Regions from separate parts of the Bradyrhizobium sp. LTSP857 genome, predicted to be linked through region 1. Evidence: predicted binding sites of a transcription regulator. Region 1 holds the regulator's gene; the other holds the start of a gene.
What was found. The regulator LexA, encoded in region 1, represses DNA repair genes until DNA is damaged. The targets are predictions, from matches to a motif close to TGTTCNNNNTGTGTTCNG.

Region 1 (7,841 bases):
ATCGTTCTTCATGACGGCGGTAGTGCTGATCGCAGTCATGGTCGACCGCCGCGCCATCACGTTCCGCACGCTGGCGGTGGCGGCACTGATCGTGCTTGCGGTTGCGCCGGAAGCGCTGGTGCATCCGAGTTGTTTGATGTCGTTCGCAGCAACGCTCGGGCTCGTGGCACTGGTGCAAATCGGCATGCCGAACCTATTCGCCTCGCCCGATCATTCCGCCACCGCGCGCATCGCAATGTGGGGCGGACGCGAGATCGCGATGTTGTTCATGGCCTCGATGATCGCGGGGCTTGCGACCACGCCCTATGCCGCCTTCCACTTTCACCGCGTCACGCCGTTCGGCGTGCTCGCCAATCTAGGCGCAATGCCGGTGGTCTCGGCGCTGGTGATGCCTGCCGGGCTGTTGGGATTGCTCGCGGCGCCCTTCGGGCTCGACGGCGTGTTCTGGTGGCTGATGGGGATCGGTATCGACTGGATGGTCGCGGTCTCGCGCTGGGTGGCGGCATTGCCCGGTGCGGTCGGCCACATCGGTGCCTTCGGCACCGCGCCCCTGATCGCGGCGAGCCTCGGCCTCATCCTGATGGGGCTGCTGCGGACGCCGCTGCGATGGTCCGGCGCGCTGGTGCTGTTCGTTGCGATCGTCTGGGGTTTGTCGGTCCGGCAACCCGACATCCTCATCGCCGGTGATGGCCAGAACGTCGCGGTGCGGGGCAGGGACGGGCAGCTGCATCTGATCAGGACGAGCAAGGACAATTTTCTGCTCAAAGAGTGGCTCGCGGCCGATGCGGATCCTCGCGATGCAGGCAGCGCCTCGCTCGCTAACGACGTCTCGTGCGATGACTCAGGCTGCGTGACGCCGCTTGCCGACGGGCGCCTGGTCGCACTGGCGCTGCGCATCGACGCGCTGGCCGATGATTGCAGCCGCGCCGCGCTGGTGGTGACGGCGCGGCCGGCGCCGCCGGATTGCGCGGCCATGGTGGTCGATCGGCCTCGCCTCGCGAGCCAGGGCGGGCTGGCGCTGACGCGGCGTGGCGACGGTTTTGCGGTTCAGGCGGTCAAGGCCAGGGGCGCAGATCGTCCCTGGTCGCCGGTGATCCCCGGCGCGGCAGATTATGACGGCAGTCTTGCGCCGAAGACGGCCGCGCCCCGCAGCAACGACGCAACGCCATCTGAGACCGACTTGCAGGCCGAGGATTGAGCGGACGGGCTACAGGTACCAGGCTAACATCGCTTCAAGCCCAGCGCTCCCGATCACCGGCAAGACCACCATCTGGCTCAGCCCGGCTGCGCGAGCCCCCACGGCCGCGATCGAGCCGTCCTGCGCGAGGTCGTCGTTGAGCGCGGGCATGCCGGTGGTCCAGGCCCCGCCGATGCTGCCTTCGCCCCTGGCGATGGATCTTTGCGCATAGAGCGCGGCGAGATCGGTCTGCGCGCTGCAATCGCCGGCGCGAAACATCAGCCCCGAACGGGCCTCGTTCGGCACCCAGATCTCGAAGCGTCGCGCAATCGGGGTTGCCTGTGCGGACAGGAATGTCAGCACCCAGGTCTGGTCGGTGCCGGTGCGATAGGGCACGCCGACGCCGAGATTGATCCCGACCTTGGCGGCGTCCTCCCAGCGCAGAAAACTCTTGGCGTCGTGCAAATCCTTGATGATCAGCGGCAGCCCGGCTTTCCAGGTGCGTCCGGGCAGGCCGAAGCCGCGCGGAAATTTGGTGTGGCGGGAGTTGAACTCGAACATGTCGGCGCTGCCGTAATAGCCGTCGACGAGGCCCATCTCGTGCGAGACTTCGGCATCGTTGTGCCAGAGCTCGACCGCGCCGACATGGGCCTCGTCGTCGCCGCAGAACAGCACCATGACTGCTTGCAGGAATTCGCCGGCAAACACCGGCACCGCGACGCCGCAGGTCAGACCAGCCTCGATGGCCTGGTCGGTTCGCTTGAAATAGGAGTTGGCGAATTTGGTGAGGATCACGGGGTGGCCGGCGGCCCAGGCCTTCCCGGGAAGCCCCTCGTCATATCGGAAGCGCAAATCTTCGCTCGCGGCCTTGAACGCGGACAGGCCTTCGCTGTAGAGGCCGCCGCCAAATTCCAGCCGCATCCGCGTCCGGTCAGGCACCCAGAGTTCAACGACGCGAATGAAGGTCTTCATCGAGCCTGTCCGCCGCCTCGAGCCGTGAGCAGCATCGGCGATTTGTCAGCAGAACGGACGTTCAAAATTCAGGCAGGGCAGCGGAAACTTCGTGCGGTGGGGAAGTGCGGCGAGCAGATGTTATTCCAGGGCCGCAAACCACCCCATCTCGCCGGCCTCGGCCGGCGATGGACATTTCAATCCTGGCGCCGACCTGGCGGCCGGGATGGTGGTGTCAGCCGATCGGCAGGCGAGTGATCGTTGGCTGCCTGTCGGCGATCTGCGGCTTGTGCTCGCGCTCGCCCACCTGTTGGGTCACCGGCAATTGCAGCACGGTTGCGCGCTGGCCTTCGACGAGCTGCGTCACCAGCACGTATTTGCCGTCGGGGAATTCGATCGCATCATGGTGGCGATCGGGAATGTGCGGATCGACCTTGCCGAACTTGCCGACGCGGGAGTTGATGGTGCGCGTCCAGATCCAGCGATTGTCGTAGCGGACGCTGTCGGCGAAGGCGAGCTCCGTTCCCGGCAGCAGGCAGACCGCGACGGAGGGATCGGCTTCGGAGGCGAAGCCGCGCGTCGAGGTGCCGCGGAAGGTTGTCGTGACGATCGTCTCGCCGACTTCTGCGGGACGCGTCGCGACGGCGTGCAGGCTGTAGTCACACATCGGGTGCTCCTCATTCAGGATAGAGCACCCGCGCCTCTTCTGAGGCGCAGGCCTCTATCAGAGTGGAAGCCTGCAAGCTTATGCTTGTTTGTGGGCAAATCTGCGGCTCGCATCCGCAGCGGGCAATCACATTATCTTTTTCAAATGCGCTGGGAACAAAGCCTGCTCCCGTGCATTTTGGGAGCTTCGACGTCAGCGGCCAGCAGGTGCCGACCAACCCGAATATTGCCAGGCCGGTTGCGCCGGCTCGACCGCGTTGCGGGCATTGCGGAATTGCTCGCTGGTCGTCGCCTGCGGTGCCTTGCGCAGATGGTGCTGCGACTGCGCCGCAAACGCTTGCGACGCTGATGCTGTGATCAGCGCCATCGTGACTGTGCTCAGAATGATCTTGCGCATGGGTGTCTCCTCGGTCTCTCAAAGCCTGCGAAGCGGTGTGTGCTTCGTTGTGGCGTGCCGAGGATGTAGCGCTGGAGAGGTGGCCGGATAATCTGTGCAAAACCAGAAACACTATCCAGCGGGAGCGGACAATCGTCCGCTCCAATCGTTAATGGGCGGCCGCCAACAGGCGGTGCGCGGAAGATTGAGATTATTGTTTAAGCATGACCTTTTCGGAAAACCGCTGCGCACTTTGCGCTAACGCGGCCCTTCGGGTCCGGGTCATGCTCAGTACTTCCGGTACAACCCGATCAGCTTGCCCTGAATCTTCACCCGGTTGGGCGGCAGGATGCGGACCTCATAGGCGGCGTTCGCCGGCTCGAGAGCGATCGAGGCGCCACGCCGACGGAAGCGCTTGAGCGTCGCCTCCTCGTCGTCGATCAGCGCCACTACGATGTCGCCGGTATCGGCGGTCTCGTTGCGTTGGATCAGCGCCATGTCGCCGTCGAGAATGCCGGCCTCGACCATGGAATCGCCGCGCACTTCGAGCGCGTAATGCTCGCCCGAGCCGAGCATATCAGGCGGTACGCTGATGGTGTGGCTGCGGGTCTGCAACGCCTCGATCGGCGTGCCGGCCGCGATGCGGCCCATGACGGGCACCGCAACGGGGCGCTCGCCGTCGTCCGCAGGCGCGCCGGAGCTGGTGCGGACCTTGCCGAGAGTGCCTTCGATGACGCTCGGGGTGAAGCCGCGGCGGCTGCCGGCGGCGGCCTGGAGCTCCGGCAGCTTGATCACCTCGATCGCGCGGGCGCGGTTGGGCAGGCGCCGGATGAAGCCGCGCTCCTCGAGCGCGGTGATCAGGCGATGGATGCCCGATTTCGAGCGCAGGTCGAGCGCGTCCTTCATCTCGTCGAAGGAGGGCGGCACGCCGCTTTCCTTCAGCCGCTCACTGATGAACCGCAGAAGCTCGTATTGTTTGCGCGTTAGCATCTCGACCAAAATCCCCCGGTTGATGTCGTTCGATTCCGAGACGTTCAATTCAGCGATAAGCCGCTACATGCTCGAAACAAATCATGAACGGACACTATATGTTCGATATGTGTTCCGCAACTGCTTAATTTACCGTGAACGCCGCAATGTTCGCGGAACGCATGTGGTCCAGGCGTTCAGGCCGGTAAGCGCAGCACCTCGCAGGGCGTGCCTGCCTCGGCCTTCGGCGCGAACGGCGCGCGCACGAGAAGTGCCTGTGCCGCAGCGAGATTCGCAAGCAGCGAGGAATCTTGATGGTTCACGGGATGGGCGATGAGCGTGCCGTCGTCGCGCACCTCAAGCCGCGCGCGCAGATAATCCTCGCGCTGGTCATTGGCGCCGACATCGCGGCCGAGCAGGGCGCGTTCGCGACGGTGATGAATCACTTCGCGGCCCGACAGCGCACGAATCAGCGGGACCATGAACAGGAAGCCGCAAACGTAGGACGACACGGGATTGCCGGGCAGGCCGATCACGCGCATTGCCCCCAACCGCCCGTGCATCATCGGCTTGCCCGGCCGCATCGCGATCTTCCAGAACGCCATCGAGATACCTTCGGCATTCAGCGCCGGCTGCACCAGGTCATGATCGCCGACCGATGCGCCGCCGGTCGTGATCAGGATATCTGCGCCGCTCTCGCGCGCGCGGCGGATGCCGGCCGTGGTCGCCTCCAGCGTGTCGGCGGCAACGCCGAGGTCGATGGTATCAGCACCCTCGCGACGGGCGAGCGCATGCAGGGCGTAGCCGTTGGAATAGACGATCTGGCCATGGCCGGGCGTCGTGCCCGGCATCACCAGTTCGTCCCCGGTGGCGAGAATCGCGACCTTCGGACGGCGGCGGACGGCAAGCTGCGGGTGGTTCATGCCGGCGGCGAGCGCGAGGTCGCGCTCGGTCAGCCGGGTGCCCTTGCGCAGGAGCACGTCGTCCTCGCGAAAATCGATGCCGGCGGGGCGGATGTGCCGCCCGGTGATGGCGGCCTCCTTGATCGCGATGCGCTTGCCGTCCGCGACGGTGTCCTCCTGGATCACGACGGCGTCGGCGCCATCGGGAACGACGCCGCCGGTGAAGATTCGCACGGCTTCGCCGGCGCCGACAGTTCCAGCAAATGGCCGGCCCGCCGCGACCTCACCGATCACGGTGAGCCGGGAATCGATCTTCGCTGCATCGGCTGCGCGCACGGCGTAGCCATCCATCGCCGACATCGCCTGCGGCGGCTGCGTGCGCCGCGCCGCGACGTCGCGCGCGAGCACGCGATGGAAGGCGTCGTCGAGGGGAACGATCTCTTCAGGCAGCGGCTCCGCGCCGGCCAGCACCGCGGCAAGCGCGTCAGAAACCGGCATCAAGGCCACGGGACAACTCCTGCTCGGCGGACTCGGACGAATGGGCGGCGAGAGTTCTAACCGAGTGCGGGCGCAGAGGCAAAACAGCAGCGGAGCGGGATTATTCATCCAGCATCACCCGCTCCGCGTTGGGAGCCTAGTATCGGGTCCGGCGCGGCATGTTGTGAAGGACGAGGAAGACCGGCACGAGCGTGGCGATGGCAAGGACGAGAACGACCATAACCACAGCCAGCATCGGGCGCCTCCTGTCTATCCGTCCGAACTGACGTCGGGCGCCTTGAGGCCTCGATCCTTGTCGGGCAGCGGATCGGCCTGAGACTTCAGGTCGGCGGCCTTGCTGATCAGTTTTGCGGAAAGCTCAGAATTCGAGGTGGTTCTGGCGAATTCAACCAGCAGGGAGGCCTGCTTGGTGAGGTAGGTTTTGCCCAACACGATGATACGTCCGTTCGTAGAAGTCCCAACGGACTCAAGAGTCCGGAACAGGGCATTCCGTTCCCGGAACTCTGTACAAAAATGCACAAAGTGCTTTGGTTCCTATTCCCGGGTGAAATTGTTCCGGAATCGGCCGATTTGGCGGCCCGTCCGCCGGTCAGATCCCGAGCGCCTTCAGCGCCTCACCGACATCGCGGGGCGAGGTCACATGCACCGCGGTCAGTCCGCGTGCGCGAGCGCCTTCGACGTTCTCGGCAAGGTCATCGAAGAACACGATTCGCTCGGCCGGCACGCCGATCGCGGCCACGACATGGTCGAAGGCTGCCGCATCCGGCTTGCGCAGGCCGATGCTGGAGGACAAATACAGCTCGCGGAAATGGCCGAGCACGTCGGCATATTCCGTCGAGAAATAATCGATATGCGGCCGGTTGGTGTTGGAGAAGGCGTAGAGCGGCACCTGCTTGGCCGCGCGCGGCAACAGCTCCGCGATATCAGGCATCTCGCCGGCGAAGATCGCGTTCCACCCTTCGAGGAACTGCGCATCCGAAATGCCGATCCCGAGCGTGGCGCGCAGCGACTGGAAATAGTCCTCGTCGCTGATCTTGCCGACCTCGTGCAGCCGATAGGCTTCGCTGTCGCGCACATAGCGCGTGACGATGGCTTCCGGCTTGCAGCCGGCATGTCCCGCCCAGCAGGCGATCGCCTTGGAGAAATCGATATCGAGCACCACGCGCCCGAGGTCGAACAGAAGCGCATCGGCGCTGCCGGGAGAAAGCGAGGTCATTGCGTCCTTTTTCACTTCGGTATCGGCGATCAGTACCGATAAGGCTCGTGGTCGAACAGCGGGAACGCGCTGAATACGCTCGGCGCGTTGGTCGCGGTCGCCGGATGCAGGCAGGATTTGTTCACCCCGGCGAACGAGGTGGCCCCGAGCAGGCCAAGGCAGCGCAGCACCTCGTCCTCCAAGAGCTCCAGCATGCGCGTTACGCCGGCTTCGCCGGCCGCCGCCAGGGCCCAGCATTGCAGCCGGCCGATGCCGACGAGGTCAGCGCCCGTCGCGATCGCCTTGACGATGTCGGTGCCGCGGCAGAAGCCGCCATCGACCATGATCTTGGCGCGGCCCTTCACGGCCTCGACGATCTCGGGCAGCACATGCATGGCGCCGCGGCCGTGGTCGAGCTGGCGGCCGCCATGATTGGAGACGTAGATCCACTCGACGCCGTGATCGACCGCGATCTGCGCGTCCTCGGCGGTGGCAATGCCCTTGAGGATCAGCGGGATATTGAACGTGTCCTTGATCATCTTCACGGTCCGCCACTCCAGGCCCTTCTGGTAGTCGCCGCCGGTGGCGCGCAGGCGGCTCTCGCGAACATAGCGCTTGGCGATGTCACGCTCACGACGGCTGTAATGGGCGGTGTCGACGGTCAGGCAGAAGGCGGCGTAGCTGTGCTTCTCGGCGCGGCTGACCACATCGGCAACGAAGGCATCGTCGCCGCGGACATAGAGCTGGAACAGGCGCAGCGCATCGGGCGCGGCTTCGGCGGTCTTTTCGAGTCCGGGCTCGGACACCGAGCTCAGCATGTGCGCCGCCCCGAACGTGCCGCAGGCGCGCGCCACGCTGGCGGCGCCGTGCGGGTCGAAGATCTCCAGCGCGCCGACGGGGGCGAGCACCACCGGCAGCCGCATCTTGCGGCCGAACTGCTCGACCGAGCCGTCGACCTTGTGCACGTCGCGCAGCACACGCGGGCGGAAGGCAATCTCGTCCAGGGCCATTCGGTTGCGGCGCATCGTGGTCTCGGTCTCGGCGGCGCCGACGATATAGTCCCAGGCGTTCTGGTTGAGGTTGGAGCGCGCCTTCCGGATGAATTCG
Region 2 (7,841 bases), on a different contig from region 1:
AAAGGAGGTGTCGTCGCCCGGCTTGACCGGGCGATCCAGTATTCTAGAGGCTGAAGTTATGGAGGACCTGCGATCTCAGAATAGGGATCGTTCCAATCCGGATTGTCTTTCTCGATCAGCGCGATCTTCCAATCACGCTTCCACTTCTTCAGCCGCTTCTCACGTTTGATCGCATTCTCGGGATCATCGAACTGCTCGAAGTAAACGAGCTTCACGACGCCGTATTCCTTCGTGAAGCTCTCGACCAACTGCAATTTGTGTTTGGCCACACGGCGGATGAGATCATTCGTTACGCCGATGTAGAGCGTACCGCCGATCTTGCTGGCGAGGATGTAGACGTAGTAGCAGCGTGTGCCCATCTGCCGTCTCTGGGATACTGGGTCGCCCGGTCAAGCCGGGCGACGACAGCGGTGTTGAGGCGGCAGCTTATCGGATCGTGGAGGAGAATCACTCCCCCGCCTGGAGCTTCCTCGGAAACAGCTCGGCGGCACCGGTCGCCACCAGATGCGGGCCTTCCGGCGCATCGGTCTTGCTGAAATCGAGCTCCTCGATTCGCCCGGCGCGCTTCTCGATCTTGTCGGCGGAGATCAGCACCTGGCGCACGTCCTCGTTGGCGTCGGCAAAATGCTTCTGGAGTTTCAGCACGCGGTCGCGCAGACGGCCGAGGTCGTCGCCGAGCTTGATCACCTCGGTGCGGATCTGGTCGGCGGCATCGCGCATCCGCGCGTCCTTCATGATCTGCTGCATCACCTGGATCGCAAGCATCAGGAGCGAGGGCGACACCAGCACGACCCGGGCGCGGTAGGCCTTCTGGATCACGTCGTCGAACCCGTCATGGATTTCGGCATAGACCGATTCCGACGGAACGAACATCAGCGCCATTTCCTGGGTCTCGCCGGCGACGAGATATTTTTCGGCGATGTCGCTGACATGCTTCATCACGTCGCCGCGCAGCCGCTGCGTGGCAATCCGCTTCTCATCGTCAGTGCGCGCATCGTGCAGCGCCGTCATAGCTTCCAGCGGAAATTTCGCGTCGATGCAGAGCGGGCGCTGGTCCGGCAGGAACACCACGCAGTCGGGCCGCTTTCCGGTCGAGAGCGTGAACTGGAACTCATAGGCTCCTTTCGGCAGTCCGTCCTGGACGATCGCCTCCATTCGGGCCTGGCCGAAGGCGCCGCGCGACTGCTTGTTGGCGAGTACGTCGCGCAAGGTCGTCACCTGGGTGGTGAGATCGGTCAGGTTCTTGTGCGCGCTGTCGATAATGCCGAGCCGCTCGTGCAGCGCGTGCAGGCTCTCCATGGTGTTGCGGGTGGTGTTTTCCATGGACTGGCCGACGCGATGGGTCACCGAATCCAGCCGCTCGTTGACCGCCCGCGCCATGTCGGCCTGGCGGCCGGCCAGCGTCTGGGTCATGGCATCGACCCGGCCCGAAGCCTCGCTCTGGGCGTGCAGCATCTGGCTGACGCGCTCCTCGAGCTCGTCGGCCCGGATGGCATTGGCCATCGCGAGTTCCGCGCCGCGCCGTCCCGAGCGCGCGATCACCACCGCAATCACCAGCAGCAGGATGAGGACCAGGACGCCAAAGCCGATCAGCGCATCGATGGTGCGCACCGGCCAGTCGCCAACCAGGAAAATGATCTCGTTCATGCCTGTGCTTCTAGCCGATTCGCATCCCCGCACGAACGAATAGCGAACATTTATGGGTAATGCCCCGTTAATTTTTATGGTTAACGAAACCCTAGGATTTATGGTTAGCGGATCGTTAACGGAGTTCCCGGCCGCATTGACCGCTCGGCGCGCGCGGCTTAAATCGCCCGCCATGGCCCTCAGAGAAATCATCATCCTGCCCGACAAGCAGCTGCGTCTGGTCTCCAAGCCGATCGAGAAGGTCACGCCGGAGATCCGCAAGCTTGCCGACGACATGTTCGAGACCATGTACGACGCGCCCGGCATCGGGCTCGCGGCGATCCAGATCGCGCAGCCGCTGCGGCTCATCACCATGGACCTCGCCAAGCGCGACGAGAACGGCGAAACCACGCCGGAGCCGCGCGTCTTCATCAATCCGGAAGTGATCGCCTCGTCCGAAGAGCTGTCGGTCTACGAGGAAGGCTGTCTCTCGATCCCCGAATATTACGAGGAGGTCGAGCGGCCTGCGAAGGTGCGCGTGCGCTTCACCGATCTCGACGGCAAGATGCACGAGCAGGATGCCGAAGGCCTCTTCGCCACCTGCATCCAGCACGAGATCGACCATCTCAACGGTGTGCTGTTCGTCGACTACCTGTCAAAGCTCAAGCGCGACCGCGTGATCAAGAAGTTCGAGAAGGCCGCCAGGCGCGGGGAGTAAAGTAAGTTGTAAGGCCGGTGCTGCCGCTCGCTCTCCTGCGCTCCCTCCCCCCTTGCGGGGGAGGGCGGGGGAGAGGGGTAGCCCAGCAAAAGGCGTTCGTCGTTTTGCGAGCGCGAGCAAAAAGCGCCCGCGCTCAAGCCGAGAGAGCGCGTCGTGCGGCACCCCTCTCCCTAGCCCTCCCCCGCAAGGGGGGAGGGAACATACCGAGTCCTTGTCATGCCCCTTCGCCTGATCTTCATGGGCACGCCCGATTTCTCCGTGCCGACGCTGCTCGAGCTCGTCGCGCATGGCCACGAGATCGTGGCAGTCTACACCCGCGCGCCGAAGCCGGGCGGGCGGCGTGGCCTGCAATTGCAGCCGACCCCGGTGGAAGAGGCTGCCCGAAAGCTCGGCGTGCCCGTGCTGACGCCGAAGACGTTGAAGACTGAGGAAGCGCTCGAGGAATTTCGCGCGTTCGATGCCGACGCTGCCGTCGTCGTCGCCTATGGCATGATCCTGCCGCAGGCGATCCTCGATGCGCCAAAGCTCGGCTGCTACAATCTGCACGCCTCGCTGCTGCCGCGCTGGCGCGGGGCTGCACCGATCAACCGCGCCATCATGGCCGGTGACGCCGAGAGCGGCGTGATGGTGATGAAGATGGACGTCGGGCTCGATACCGGCGACGTCGCCATGGCCGAGCGCATCGCGATTCCCGACAACATGACCGCGGTCGATCTGCACGATCGCCTCTCCCGTCTCGGCGCCGATCTGATGGTCCGCGCCATGGCCGCGCTCGGGCGCGGCGGGCTTCAGCTCAAGAAGCAGAGCGACGACGGCGTCACCTATGCCGCCAAGATCGACAAGGCCGAAGCGCGGATCGACTGGACCAGGCCCGCGCGCGACGTGCTGCGCCACATCCATAGTCTGTCGCCGTTTCCCGGCGCCTGGGCCGAGCTTGAGAATGCACGCGTGAAAATCCTGCGCTGTGAGCTGGCCAAGGGTTCGGGCGCGCCGGGCGAGGTGCTCGACGATCAACTCACCATCGCCTGCGGCGAGGGCGCCATCCGCATTCTCGAGCTCCAGCGCGAAGGCAAGGCGCGGATGCAGGCCGTGGACTTCCTGCGCGGCGTGCCGCTGAGGGCAGGCGCGAAATTCACCTGACACTGTCATACCCCGCGAAGGCGGGGTATCCAGTACGCCGAGGCTTCTCGGTTGAACGGATGGGCCGCGGCGTGCTGGATCGCCCGGTCAAGCCGGGCGATGACGGCAGAATTGGAAACGATGCCCCGCTACAAGCTCACCATCGAATATGACGGCGCGCCGTTCTTCGGCTGGCAGGTGCAGGAGACGCTGCCGTCGGTGCAGGGCGCGCTTGAGGCGGCGGTGAAGGCGATGACGGGTGCGGATCTGCGCGTCCATGGCGCCGGCCGGACCGATGCCGGCGTGCATGCGCGCGGCCAGGTCGCCCATGTCGATATCGAGAAGCAGTTTCCGCCGGGCCGTTTTCGCGATGGTCTCAACGCACATTTACGCCCGCATCCAATCGCCGTTCTCGAAGCCGAGATCGTGCCGGAAACTTTCGAGGCGCGCTTCTCGGCCGTGAAGCGCCACTACCGCTATCGCATCGTCAACACCCGCGCCAATCTCGCGCTCGATATCGGCCACGCCTGGCGCGTGCCGCGCCGGCTCGACAGCGATGCGATGCATGCGGCGGCACAACGTCTGCTCGGCAAGCACGATTTCACGACGTTCCGCGACACCGAATGCCAGGCCAAATCGCCGGAGAAGACGCTCGATCAGCTCGACGTGCTGCGCGACGGCCGCGAGGTGACGATCCTCACCTCCGCGCGCTCGTTCCTGCACAGCCAGGTCCGCTCGATGGTGGGATCGCTGATGTGGGTCGGCGAAGGCCGTTGGACCGCCGACGATCTCTCCGCCGCGCTCAACGCCCGCAACCGCGCCGCGTGCGGCATCGTCGCCCCGCCGGACGGGCTGTATCTGATGAAGGTGGATTATTGAGAAGTAGAAGGGACGCGCGCTCTCGCCAGCCCCACCACTGTCATGCCCGCGAAGGCGGGCATCCAGTACGCCGCGGCCTCTCGGCTTAACCACTGCCGTCTCGGAGTACTGGATCGCCCGCCTTCGCGGGCGATGACAGCGAGAACGGGGCGTCAGCTGAGCGCTACGCAAAATACCGAGTCAAAATCCCCCGATACACCTTCGTCAGCTTCTCCAGATCCTTGACCGGCACGCGTTCGTCGACCTGGTGCATGGTCTGGCCGACCAGGCCGAACTCGATCACAGGGCAATAGCTGGAGATAAAGCGCGCATCCGAGGTGCCGCCTGAGGTCGACAGCTCCGGTTTGCGGCCCGTGATCTCCTCGATCGCGGAGACCGCGAGATCGGTGAACGGGCCAGGCTTTGTCACGAACACGTTGGAGTTCGACGGCTCCCAGACGATGCGGGCGCGAATGCGGTTGCCGCAGGCTTTTGTCAGCCGCGTCTCGACCAGCTCGCGCAGGCTCGCTTGCGTGTGGTTGTCGTTGTAGCGGATGTTGAATTTTGCGCGGGCTTGTCCCGGGATGACGTTGTTGGCGGTGTTGCCGACGTCGACCGAGGTGAATTCGAGATTGGAGGCCTGGAACTGCGCGCTGCCGTGGTCGAGCGGCTCGTCGGAGATCGCCACGATCAGCCGGGAGATGTCCGGCACCGGATTGGCGGCGCGAAGCGGATAGGCGACATGGCCCTGCACGCCGTCGACGTAAAGCGTGCCGGATTGCGAGCCGCGGCGGCCGACCTTGATGGTGTCGCCGAGCGTCTCGACATTGGAGGGCTCGCCGAGCACGCAATGATCGAATTTTTCGCCGCGCTCCGCGGCCCATTTCAATAGCTTGATGGTGCCGTTGATGGAGACGTCTTCTTCATCGCCGGTGATCAGGAATGAGATCGAGCCTTTGCCGTCAGCACGCGCCTTGCCGTCGTTCGCGGCAAGATGTTCGAGCACCGCGGCCACCGAGCAGGCGATGCCGCCCTTCATGTCGACCGCGCCGCGGCCGTGCAGAAAGCCGTCCTTCACCTCGCCTGAGAATGCGCCGACGCTCCAGGCGCTCTCGTCGCCGGGCGGCACGACGTCGGTGTGACCGGCGAAAGTGATGTGCGGGCCGTCAGTGCCGATCCGCGCATAGAGATTGTCGACGTCGGCGATGCCGGGCTCGCTGAAGGTCACACGGTGGCAGGTAAAACCGGCAGCGTTGAGGGCCGTTTCAAGCACACCCAGCGCACCGGCATCGGCCGGAGTTACCGAGGGGCAGCGGATCAGATCGCGGGCAATTGAGAGGGCATCGGTCATGTGCCTCGCTTAACATGCATGCCGCCGGGTGGGCCAGCACTCGGCGGGACAAATTCGATTTCGCTCTGCTGGTCCCAGCTTTTTGCAGGGGACGAGGCGGATGCCGGGCTCTCCTCAATCTCAGCCAGCGGATCAGGACCGAACCGATTGCTGCCGGAGGTGCCGGGCGCAATGAACAATTCGATAAGGCCCCACAGCCACAGCGCGTGGATGGCCAAGTCGAACGCAACAAACCAGTCGGCCTCAGGCAGAAAACCCCAGAGCAGAACACCCCGGAAATGAAACAGCAGATTGGGGACGAAGAAGAAGGGAATGATCCACCAGCCGCTTCTGTCACGATCGTGCAGCCGCTTGATCGCGGTCGCGAGGTAGATCCAGAGAAACAGCGAGGTGCCGAGGACCTTGAGGATCAGGGTCGGACGGTCGGCGGATGGCAGTAAACGATAGGCTCGCGGGTCGACCACCTTGAAGAGGTCGTCGAGGCCGAAGTCGAAATCGAAGCCGAGCTTGAACTTGAGGGTGGATGAGGCCCCTTCGACGATTCCAATGACCTGACCGATGATCCCCAGCAAGCCCGCGAGCAGCGCAACGATCAGCAGCGCCTGCCACAGCAGGGCCCGGTTGATGCGGCCGTCGAAGCGAAAGAGGTACCAGGTCCAGTCCATGCCAAAGGCTCCGGGCGGTTTGGGCTGCCCGGGAATTGGTCGCGATGGAGGGAGGGTGGGTTCGATCCGCTACTTAACCCGTCATCCTGAGGTGCGAGCCATGGGGCGCAACGCGCGCCATGGCGAGCCTCGAAGGATGGACGGCCAAGATGCGGCCGGGCCGTCGCCCTTCGAGGGCCGCCGAAGAGGCGGCCACCTCAGAGCGTGTGATTTTTTGGCAGCGTGCCAGGTAAATCTGTCCGAATGCCGGTGGCATGTGATTCTCTGGCGATGATGGATTGGCGGGAGGCGAAGATGGCTGCCGATGAATTGTTCGGTGATCTGCCGGCGCAGTCGAAGCCTGAAGCCGACGCGGCGCCGCTCGGCGCGCCACGGCTGCGTGAGCCACAGCGCGACCAGATCGCGTTGCGAGCGGTGGATATCGAGAGCCTGATCGGGGAAGACCATCCGGTGCGCCTGATCTGGTCTTATGTCGAAGAGCTTGATCTGAGTGAGCTGGAGAACCGGATCAAGGCCAGGGGCGACCGCCCCGGTCACCCCGCGACCTCGCCGCGGCTTTTGCTGGCGCTGTGGCTCTCAGCCACCAGCGAGGGCGTCGGCAGCGCGCGAGCATTGGAGCGACTGTGCGAGAGCCACGATGCCTATCGTTGGCTGTGCGGCGGGGTGTCGGTGAACTATCACATGCTGGCGGACTTCCGGGTCGGTTGCGCCGACCTGCTGGACCGGCTGCTCAGCGAGCATCTGGCGGCGCTGGCGAAGGCTGGTCTCGTCAATCTGGCGACACTGGCGCAGGACGGGGTGCGGGTCCGGGCCAGCGCGGGAGCCGCCTCGTTCCGGCGCGAGGCGACACTCGAGCGGCATCTGGCCCTGGCTGGGACGGTGGTGGAAGACCTCAAGCGCGAAGTCGACGTGCGCTCTGACGCCAGCAATCAGCGCGCCCGGGCAGCCAAGGAGCGAGCCGCGCAGGAACGCAGCGCGCGCGTGAAAGCGGCGCAGGCGGCGCTTGCCGAGATCAAGCAGCAGCGCAAGGAACGCGAGAGCAAGCAAGGCAATGGCAAGACGCCGAAGGAGCCGCGCGCGTCGACGACGGACGCCGATGCACGGGTCATGAAGATGGCGGATGGCGGCTTCCGCCCAGCCTACAACGTGCAGGTGACGAGTGCGGCCGGCGAGCAGTTCGTCACTGACGTTAAGGTATGCAACACGGGGTCCGACCGCGGGCTGATGCGGCCCATGCTGGAGCGGCAGCGCACGCGCCCTGGCGGCCTGCCCAAAGACCATCTCGTCGATGGCGGCTTTGGCAGCGCGGAAGACATCGAGTGGGCGCATGCCGAGGGCATAGAGGTTTTTTGCCCGCCCACTCAATCCAAGCACGGCACCGACCCCTACCTGCCGCGACGCGGCGACGGCGCGGGGGTACTGGCTTGGCGTGCGCGGATGGCGAGCAAAGAGGGCAAGGCCCGGTACAAGCCCCGTTCGATATGCGAGTGCATCCATGCCCGCT

Region 2: a site for LexA is predicted at 1,679-1,696, ahead of UP06_RS07635 (DNA recombination protein RmuC). Genes of this name have one in related genera too.

Annotation. Positions count from the first base shown of each region.
Region 1 covers NZ_JYMS01000046.1:459,434-467,274, reverse strand. Annotated here, with positions in the region: gene UP06_RS31620 (ComEC/Rec2 family competence protein) at 1-1,198, shown strand, start outside; gene UP06_RS31615 (GAF domain-containing protein) at 1,208-2,149, opposite strand; gene UP06_RS41730 (hypothetical protein) at 2,364-2,795, opposite strand; gene UP06_RS31605 (hypothetical protein) at 2,988-3,191, opposite strand; gene lexA (transcriptional repressor LexA) at 3,459-4,160, opposite strand; gene UP06_RS31595 (molybdopterin molybdotransferase MoeA) at 4,337-5,548, opposite strand; gene UP06_RS31590 (hypothetical protein) at 5,789-5,971, opposite strand; gene UP06_RS31585 (HAD family hydrolase) at 6,129-6,755, opposite strand; gene UP06_RS31580 (alpha-hydroxy acid oxidase) at 6,785-7,841, opposite strand, start outside.
Region 2 covers NZ_JYMS01000015.1:7,314-15,154, forward strand. Annotated here, with positions in the region: gene UP06_RS07630 (GIY-YIG nuclease family protein) at 57-359, opposite strand; gene UP06_RS07635 (DNA recombination protein RmuC) at 448-1,647, opposite strand; gene def (peptide deformylase) at 1,820-2,344, shown strand; gene fmt (methionyl-tRNA formyltransferase) at 2,561-3,484, shown strand; gene truA (tRNA pseudouridine(38-40) synthase TruA) at 3,605-4,342, shown strand; gene dapE (succinyl-diaminopimelate desuccinylase) at 4,506-5,672, opposite strand; gene UP06_RS07660 (DUF805 domain-containing protein) at 5,669-6,337, opposite strand; gene UP06_RS07665 (IS1182-like element ISBrsp9 family transposase) at 6,632-7,841, shown strand, end outside.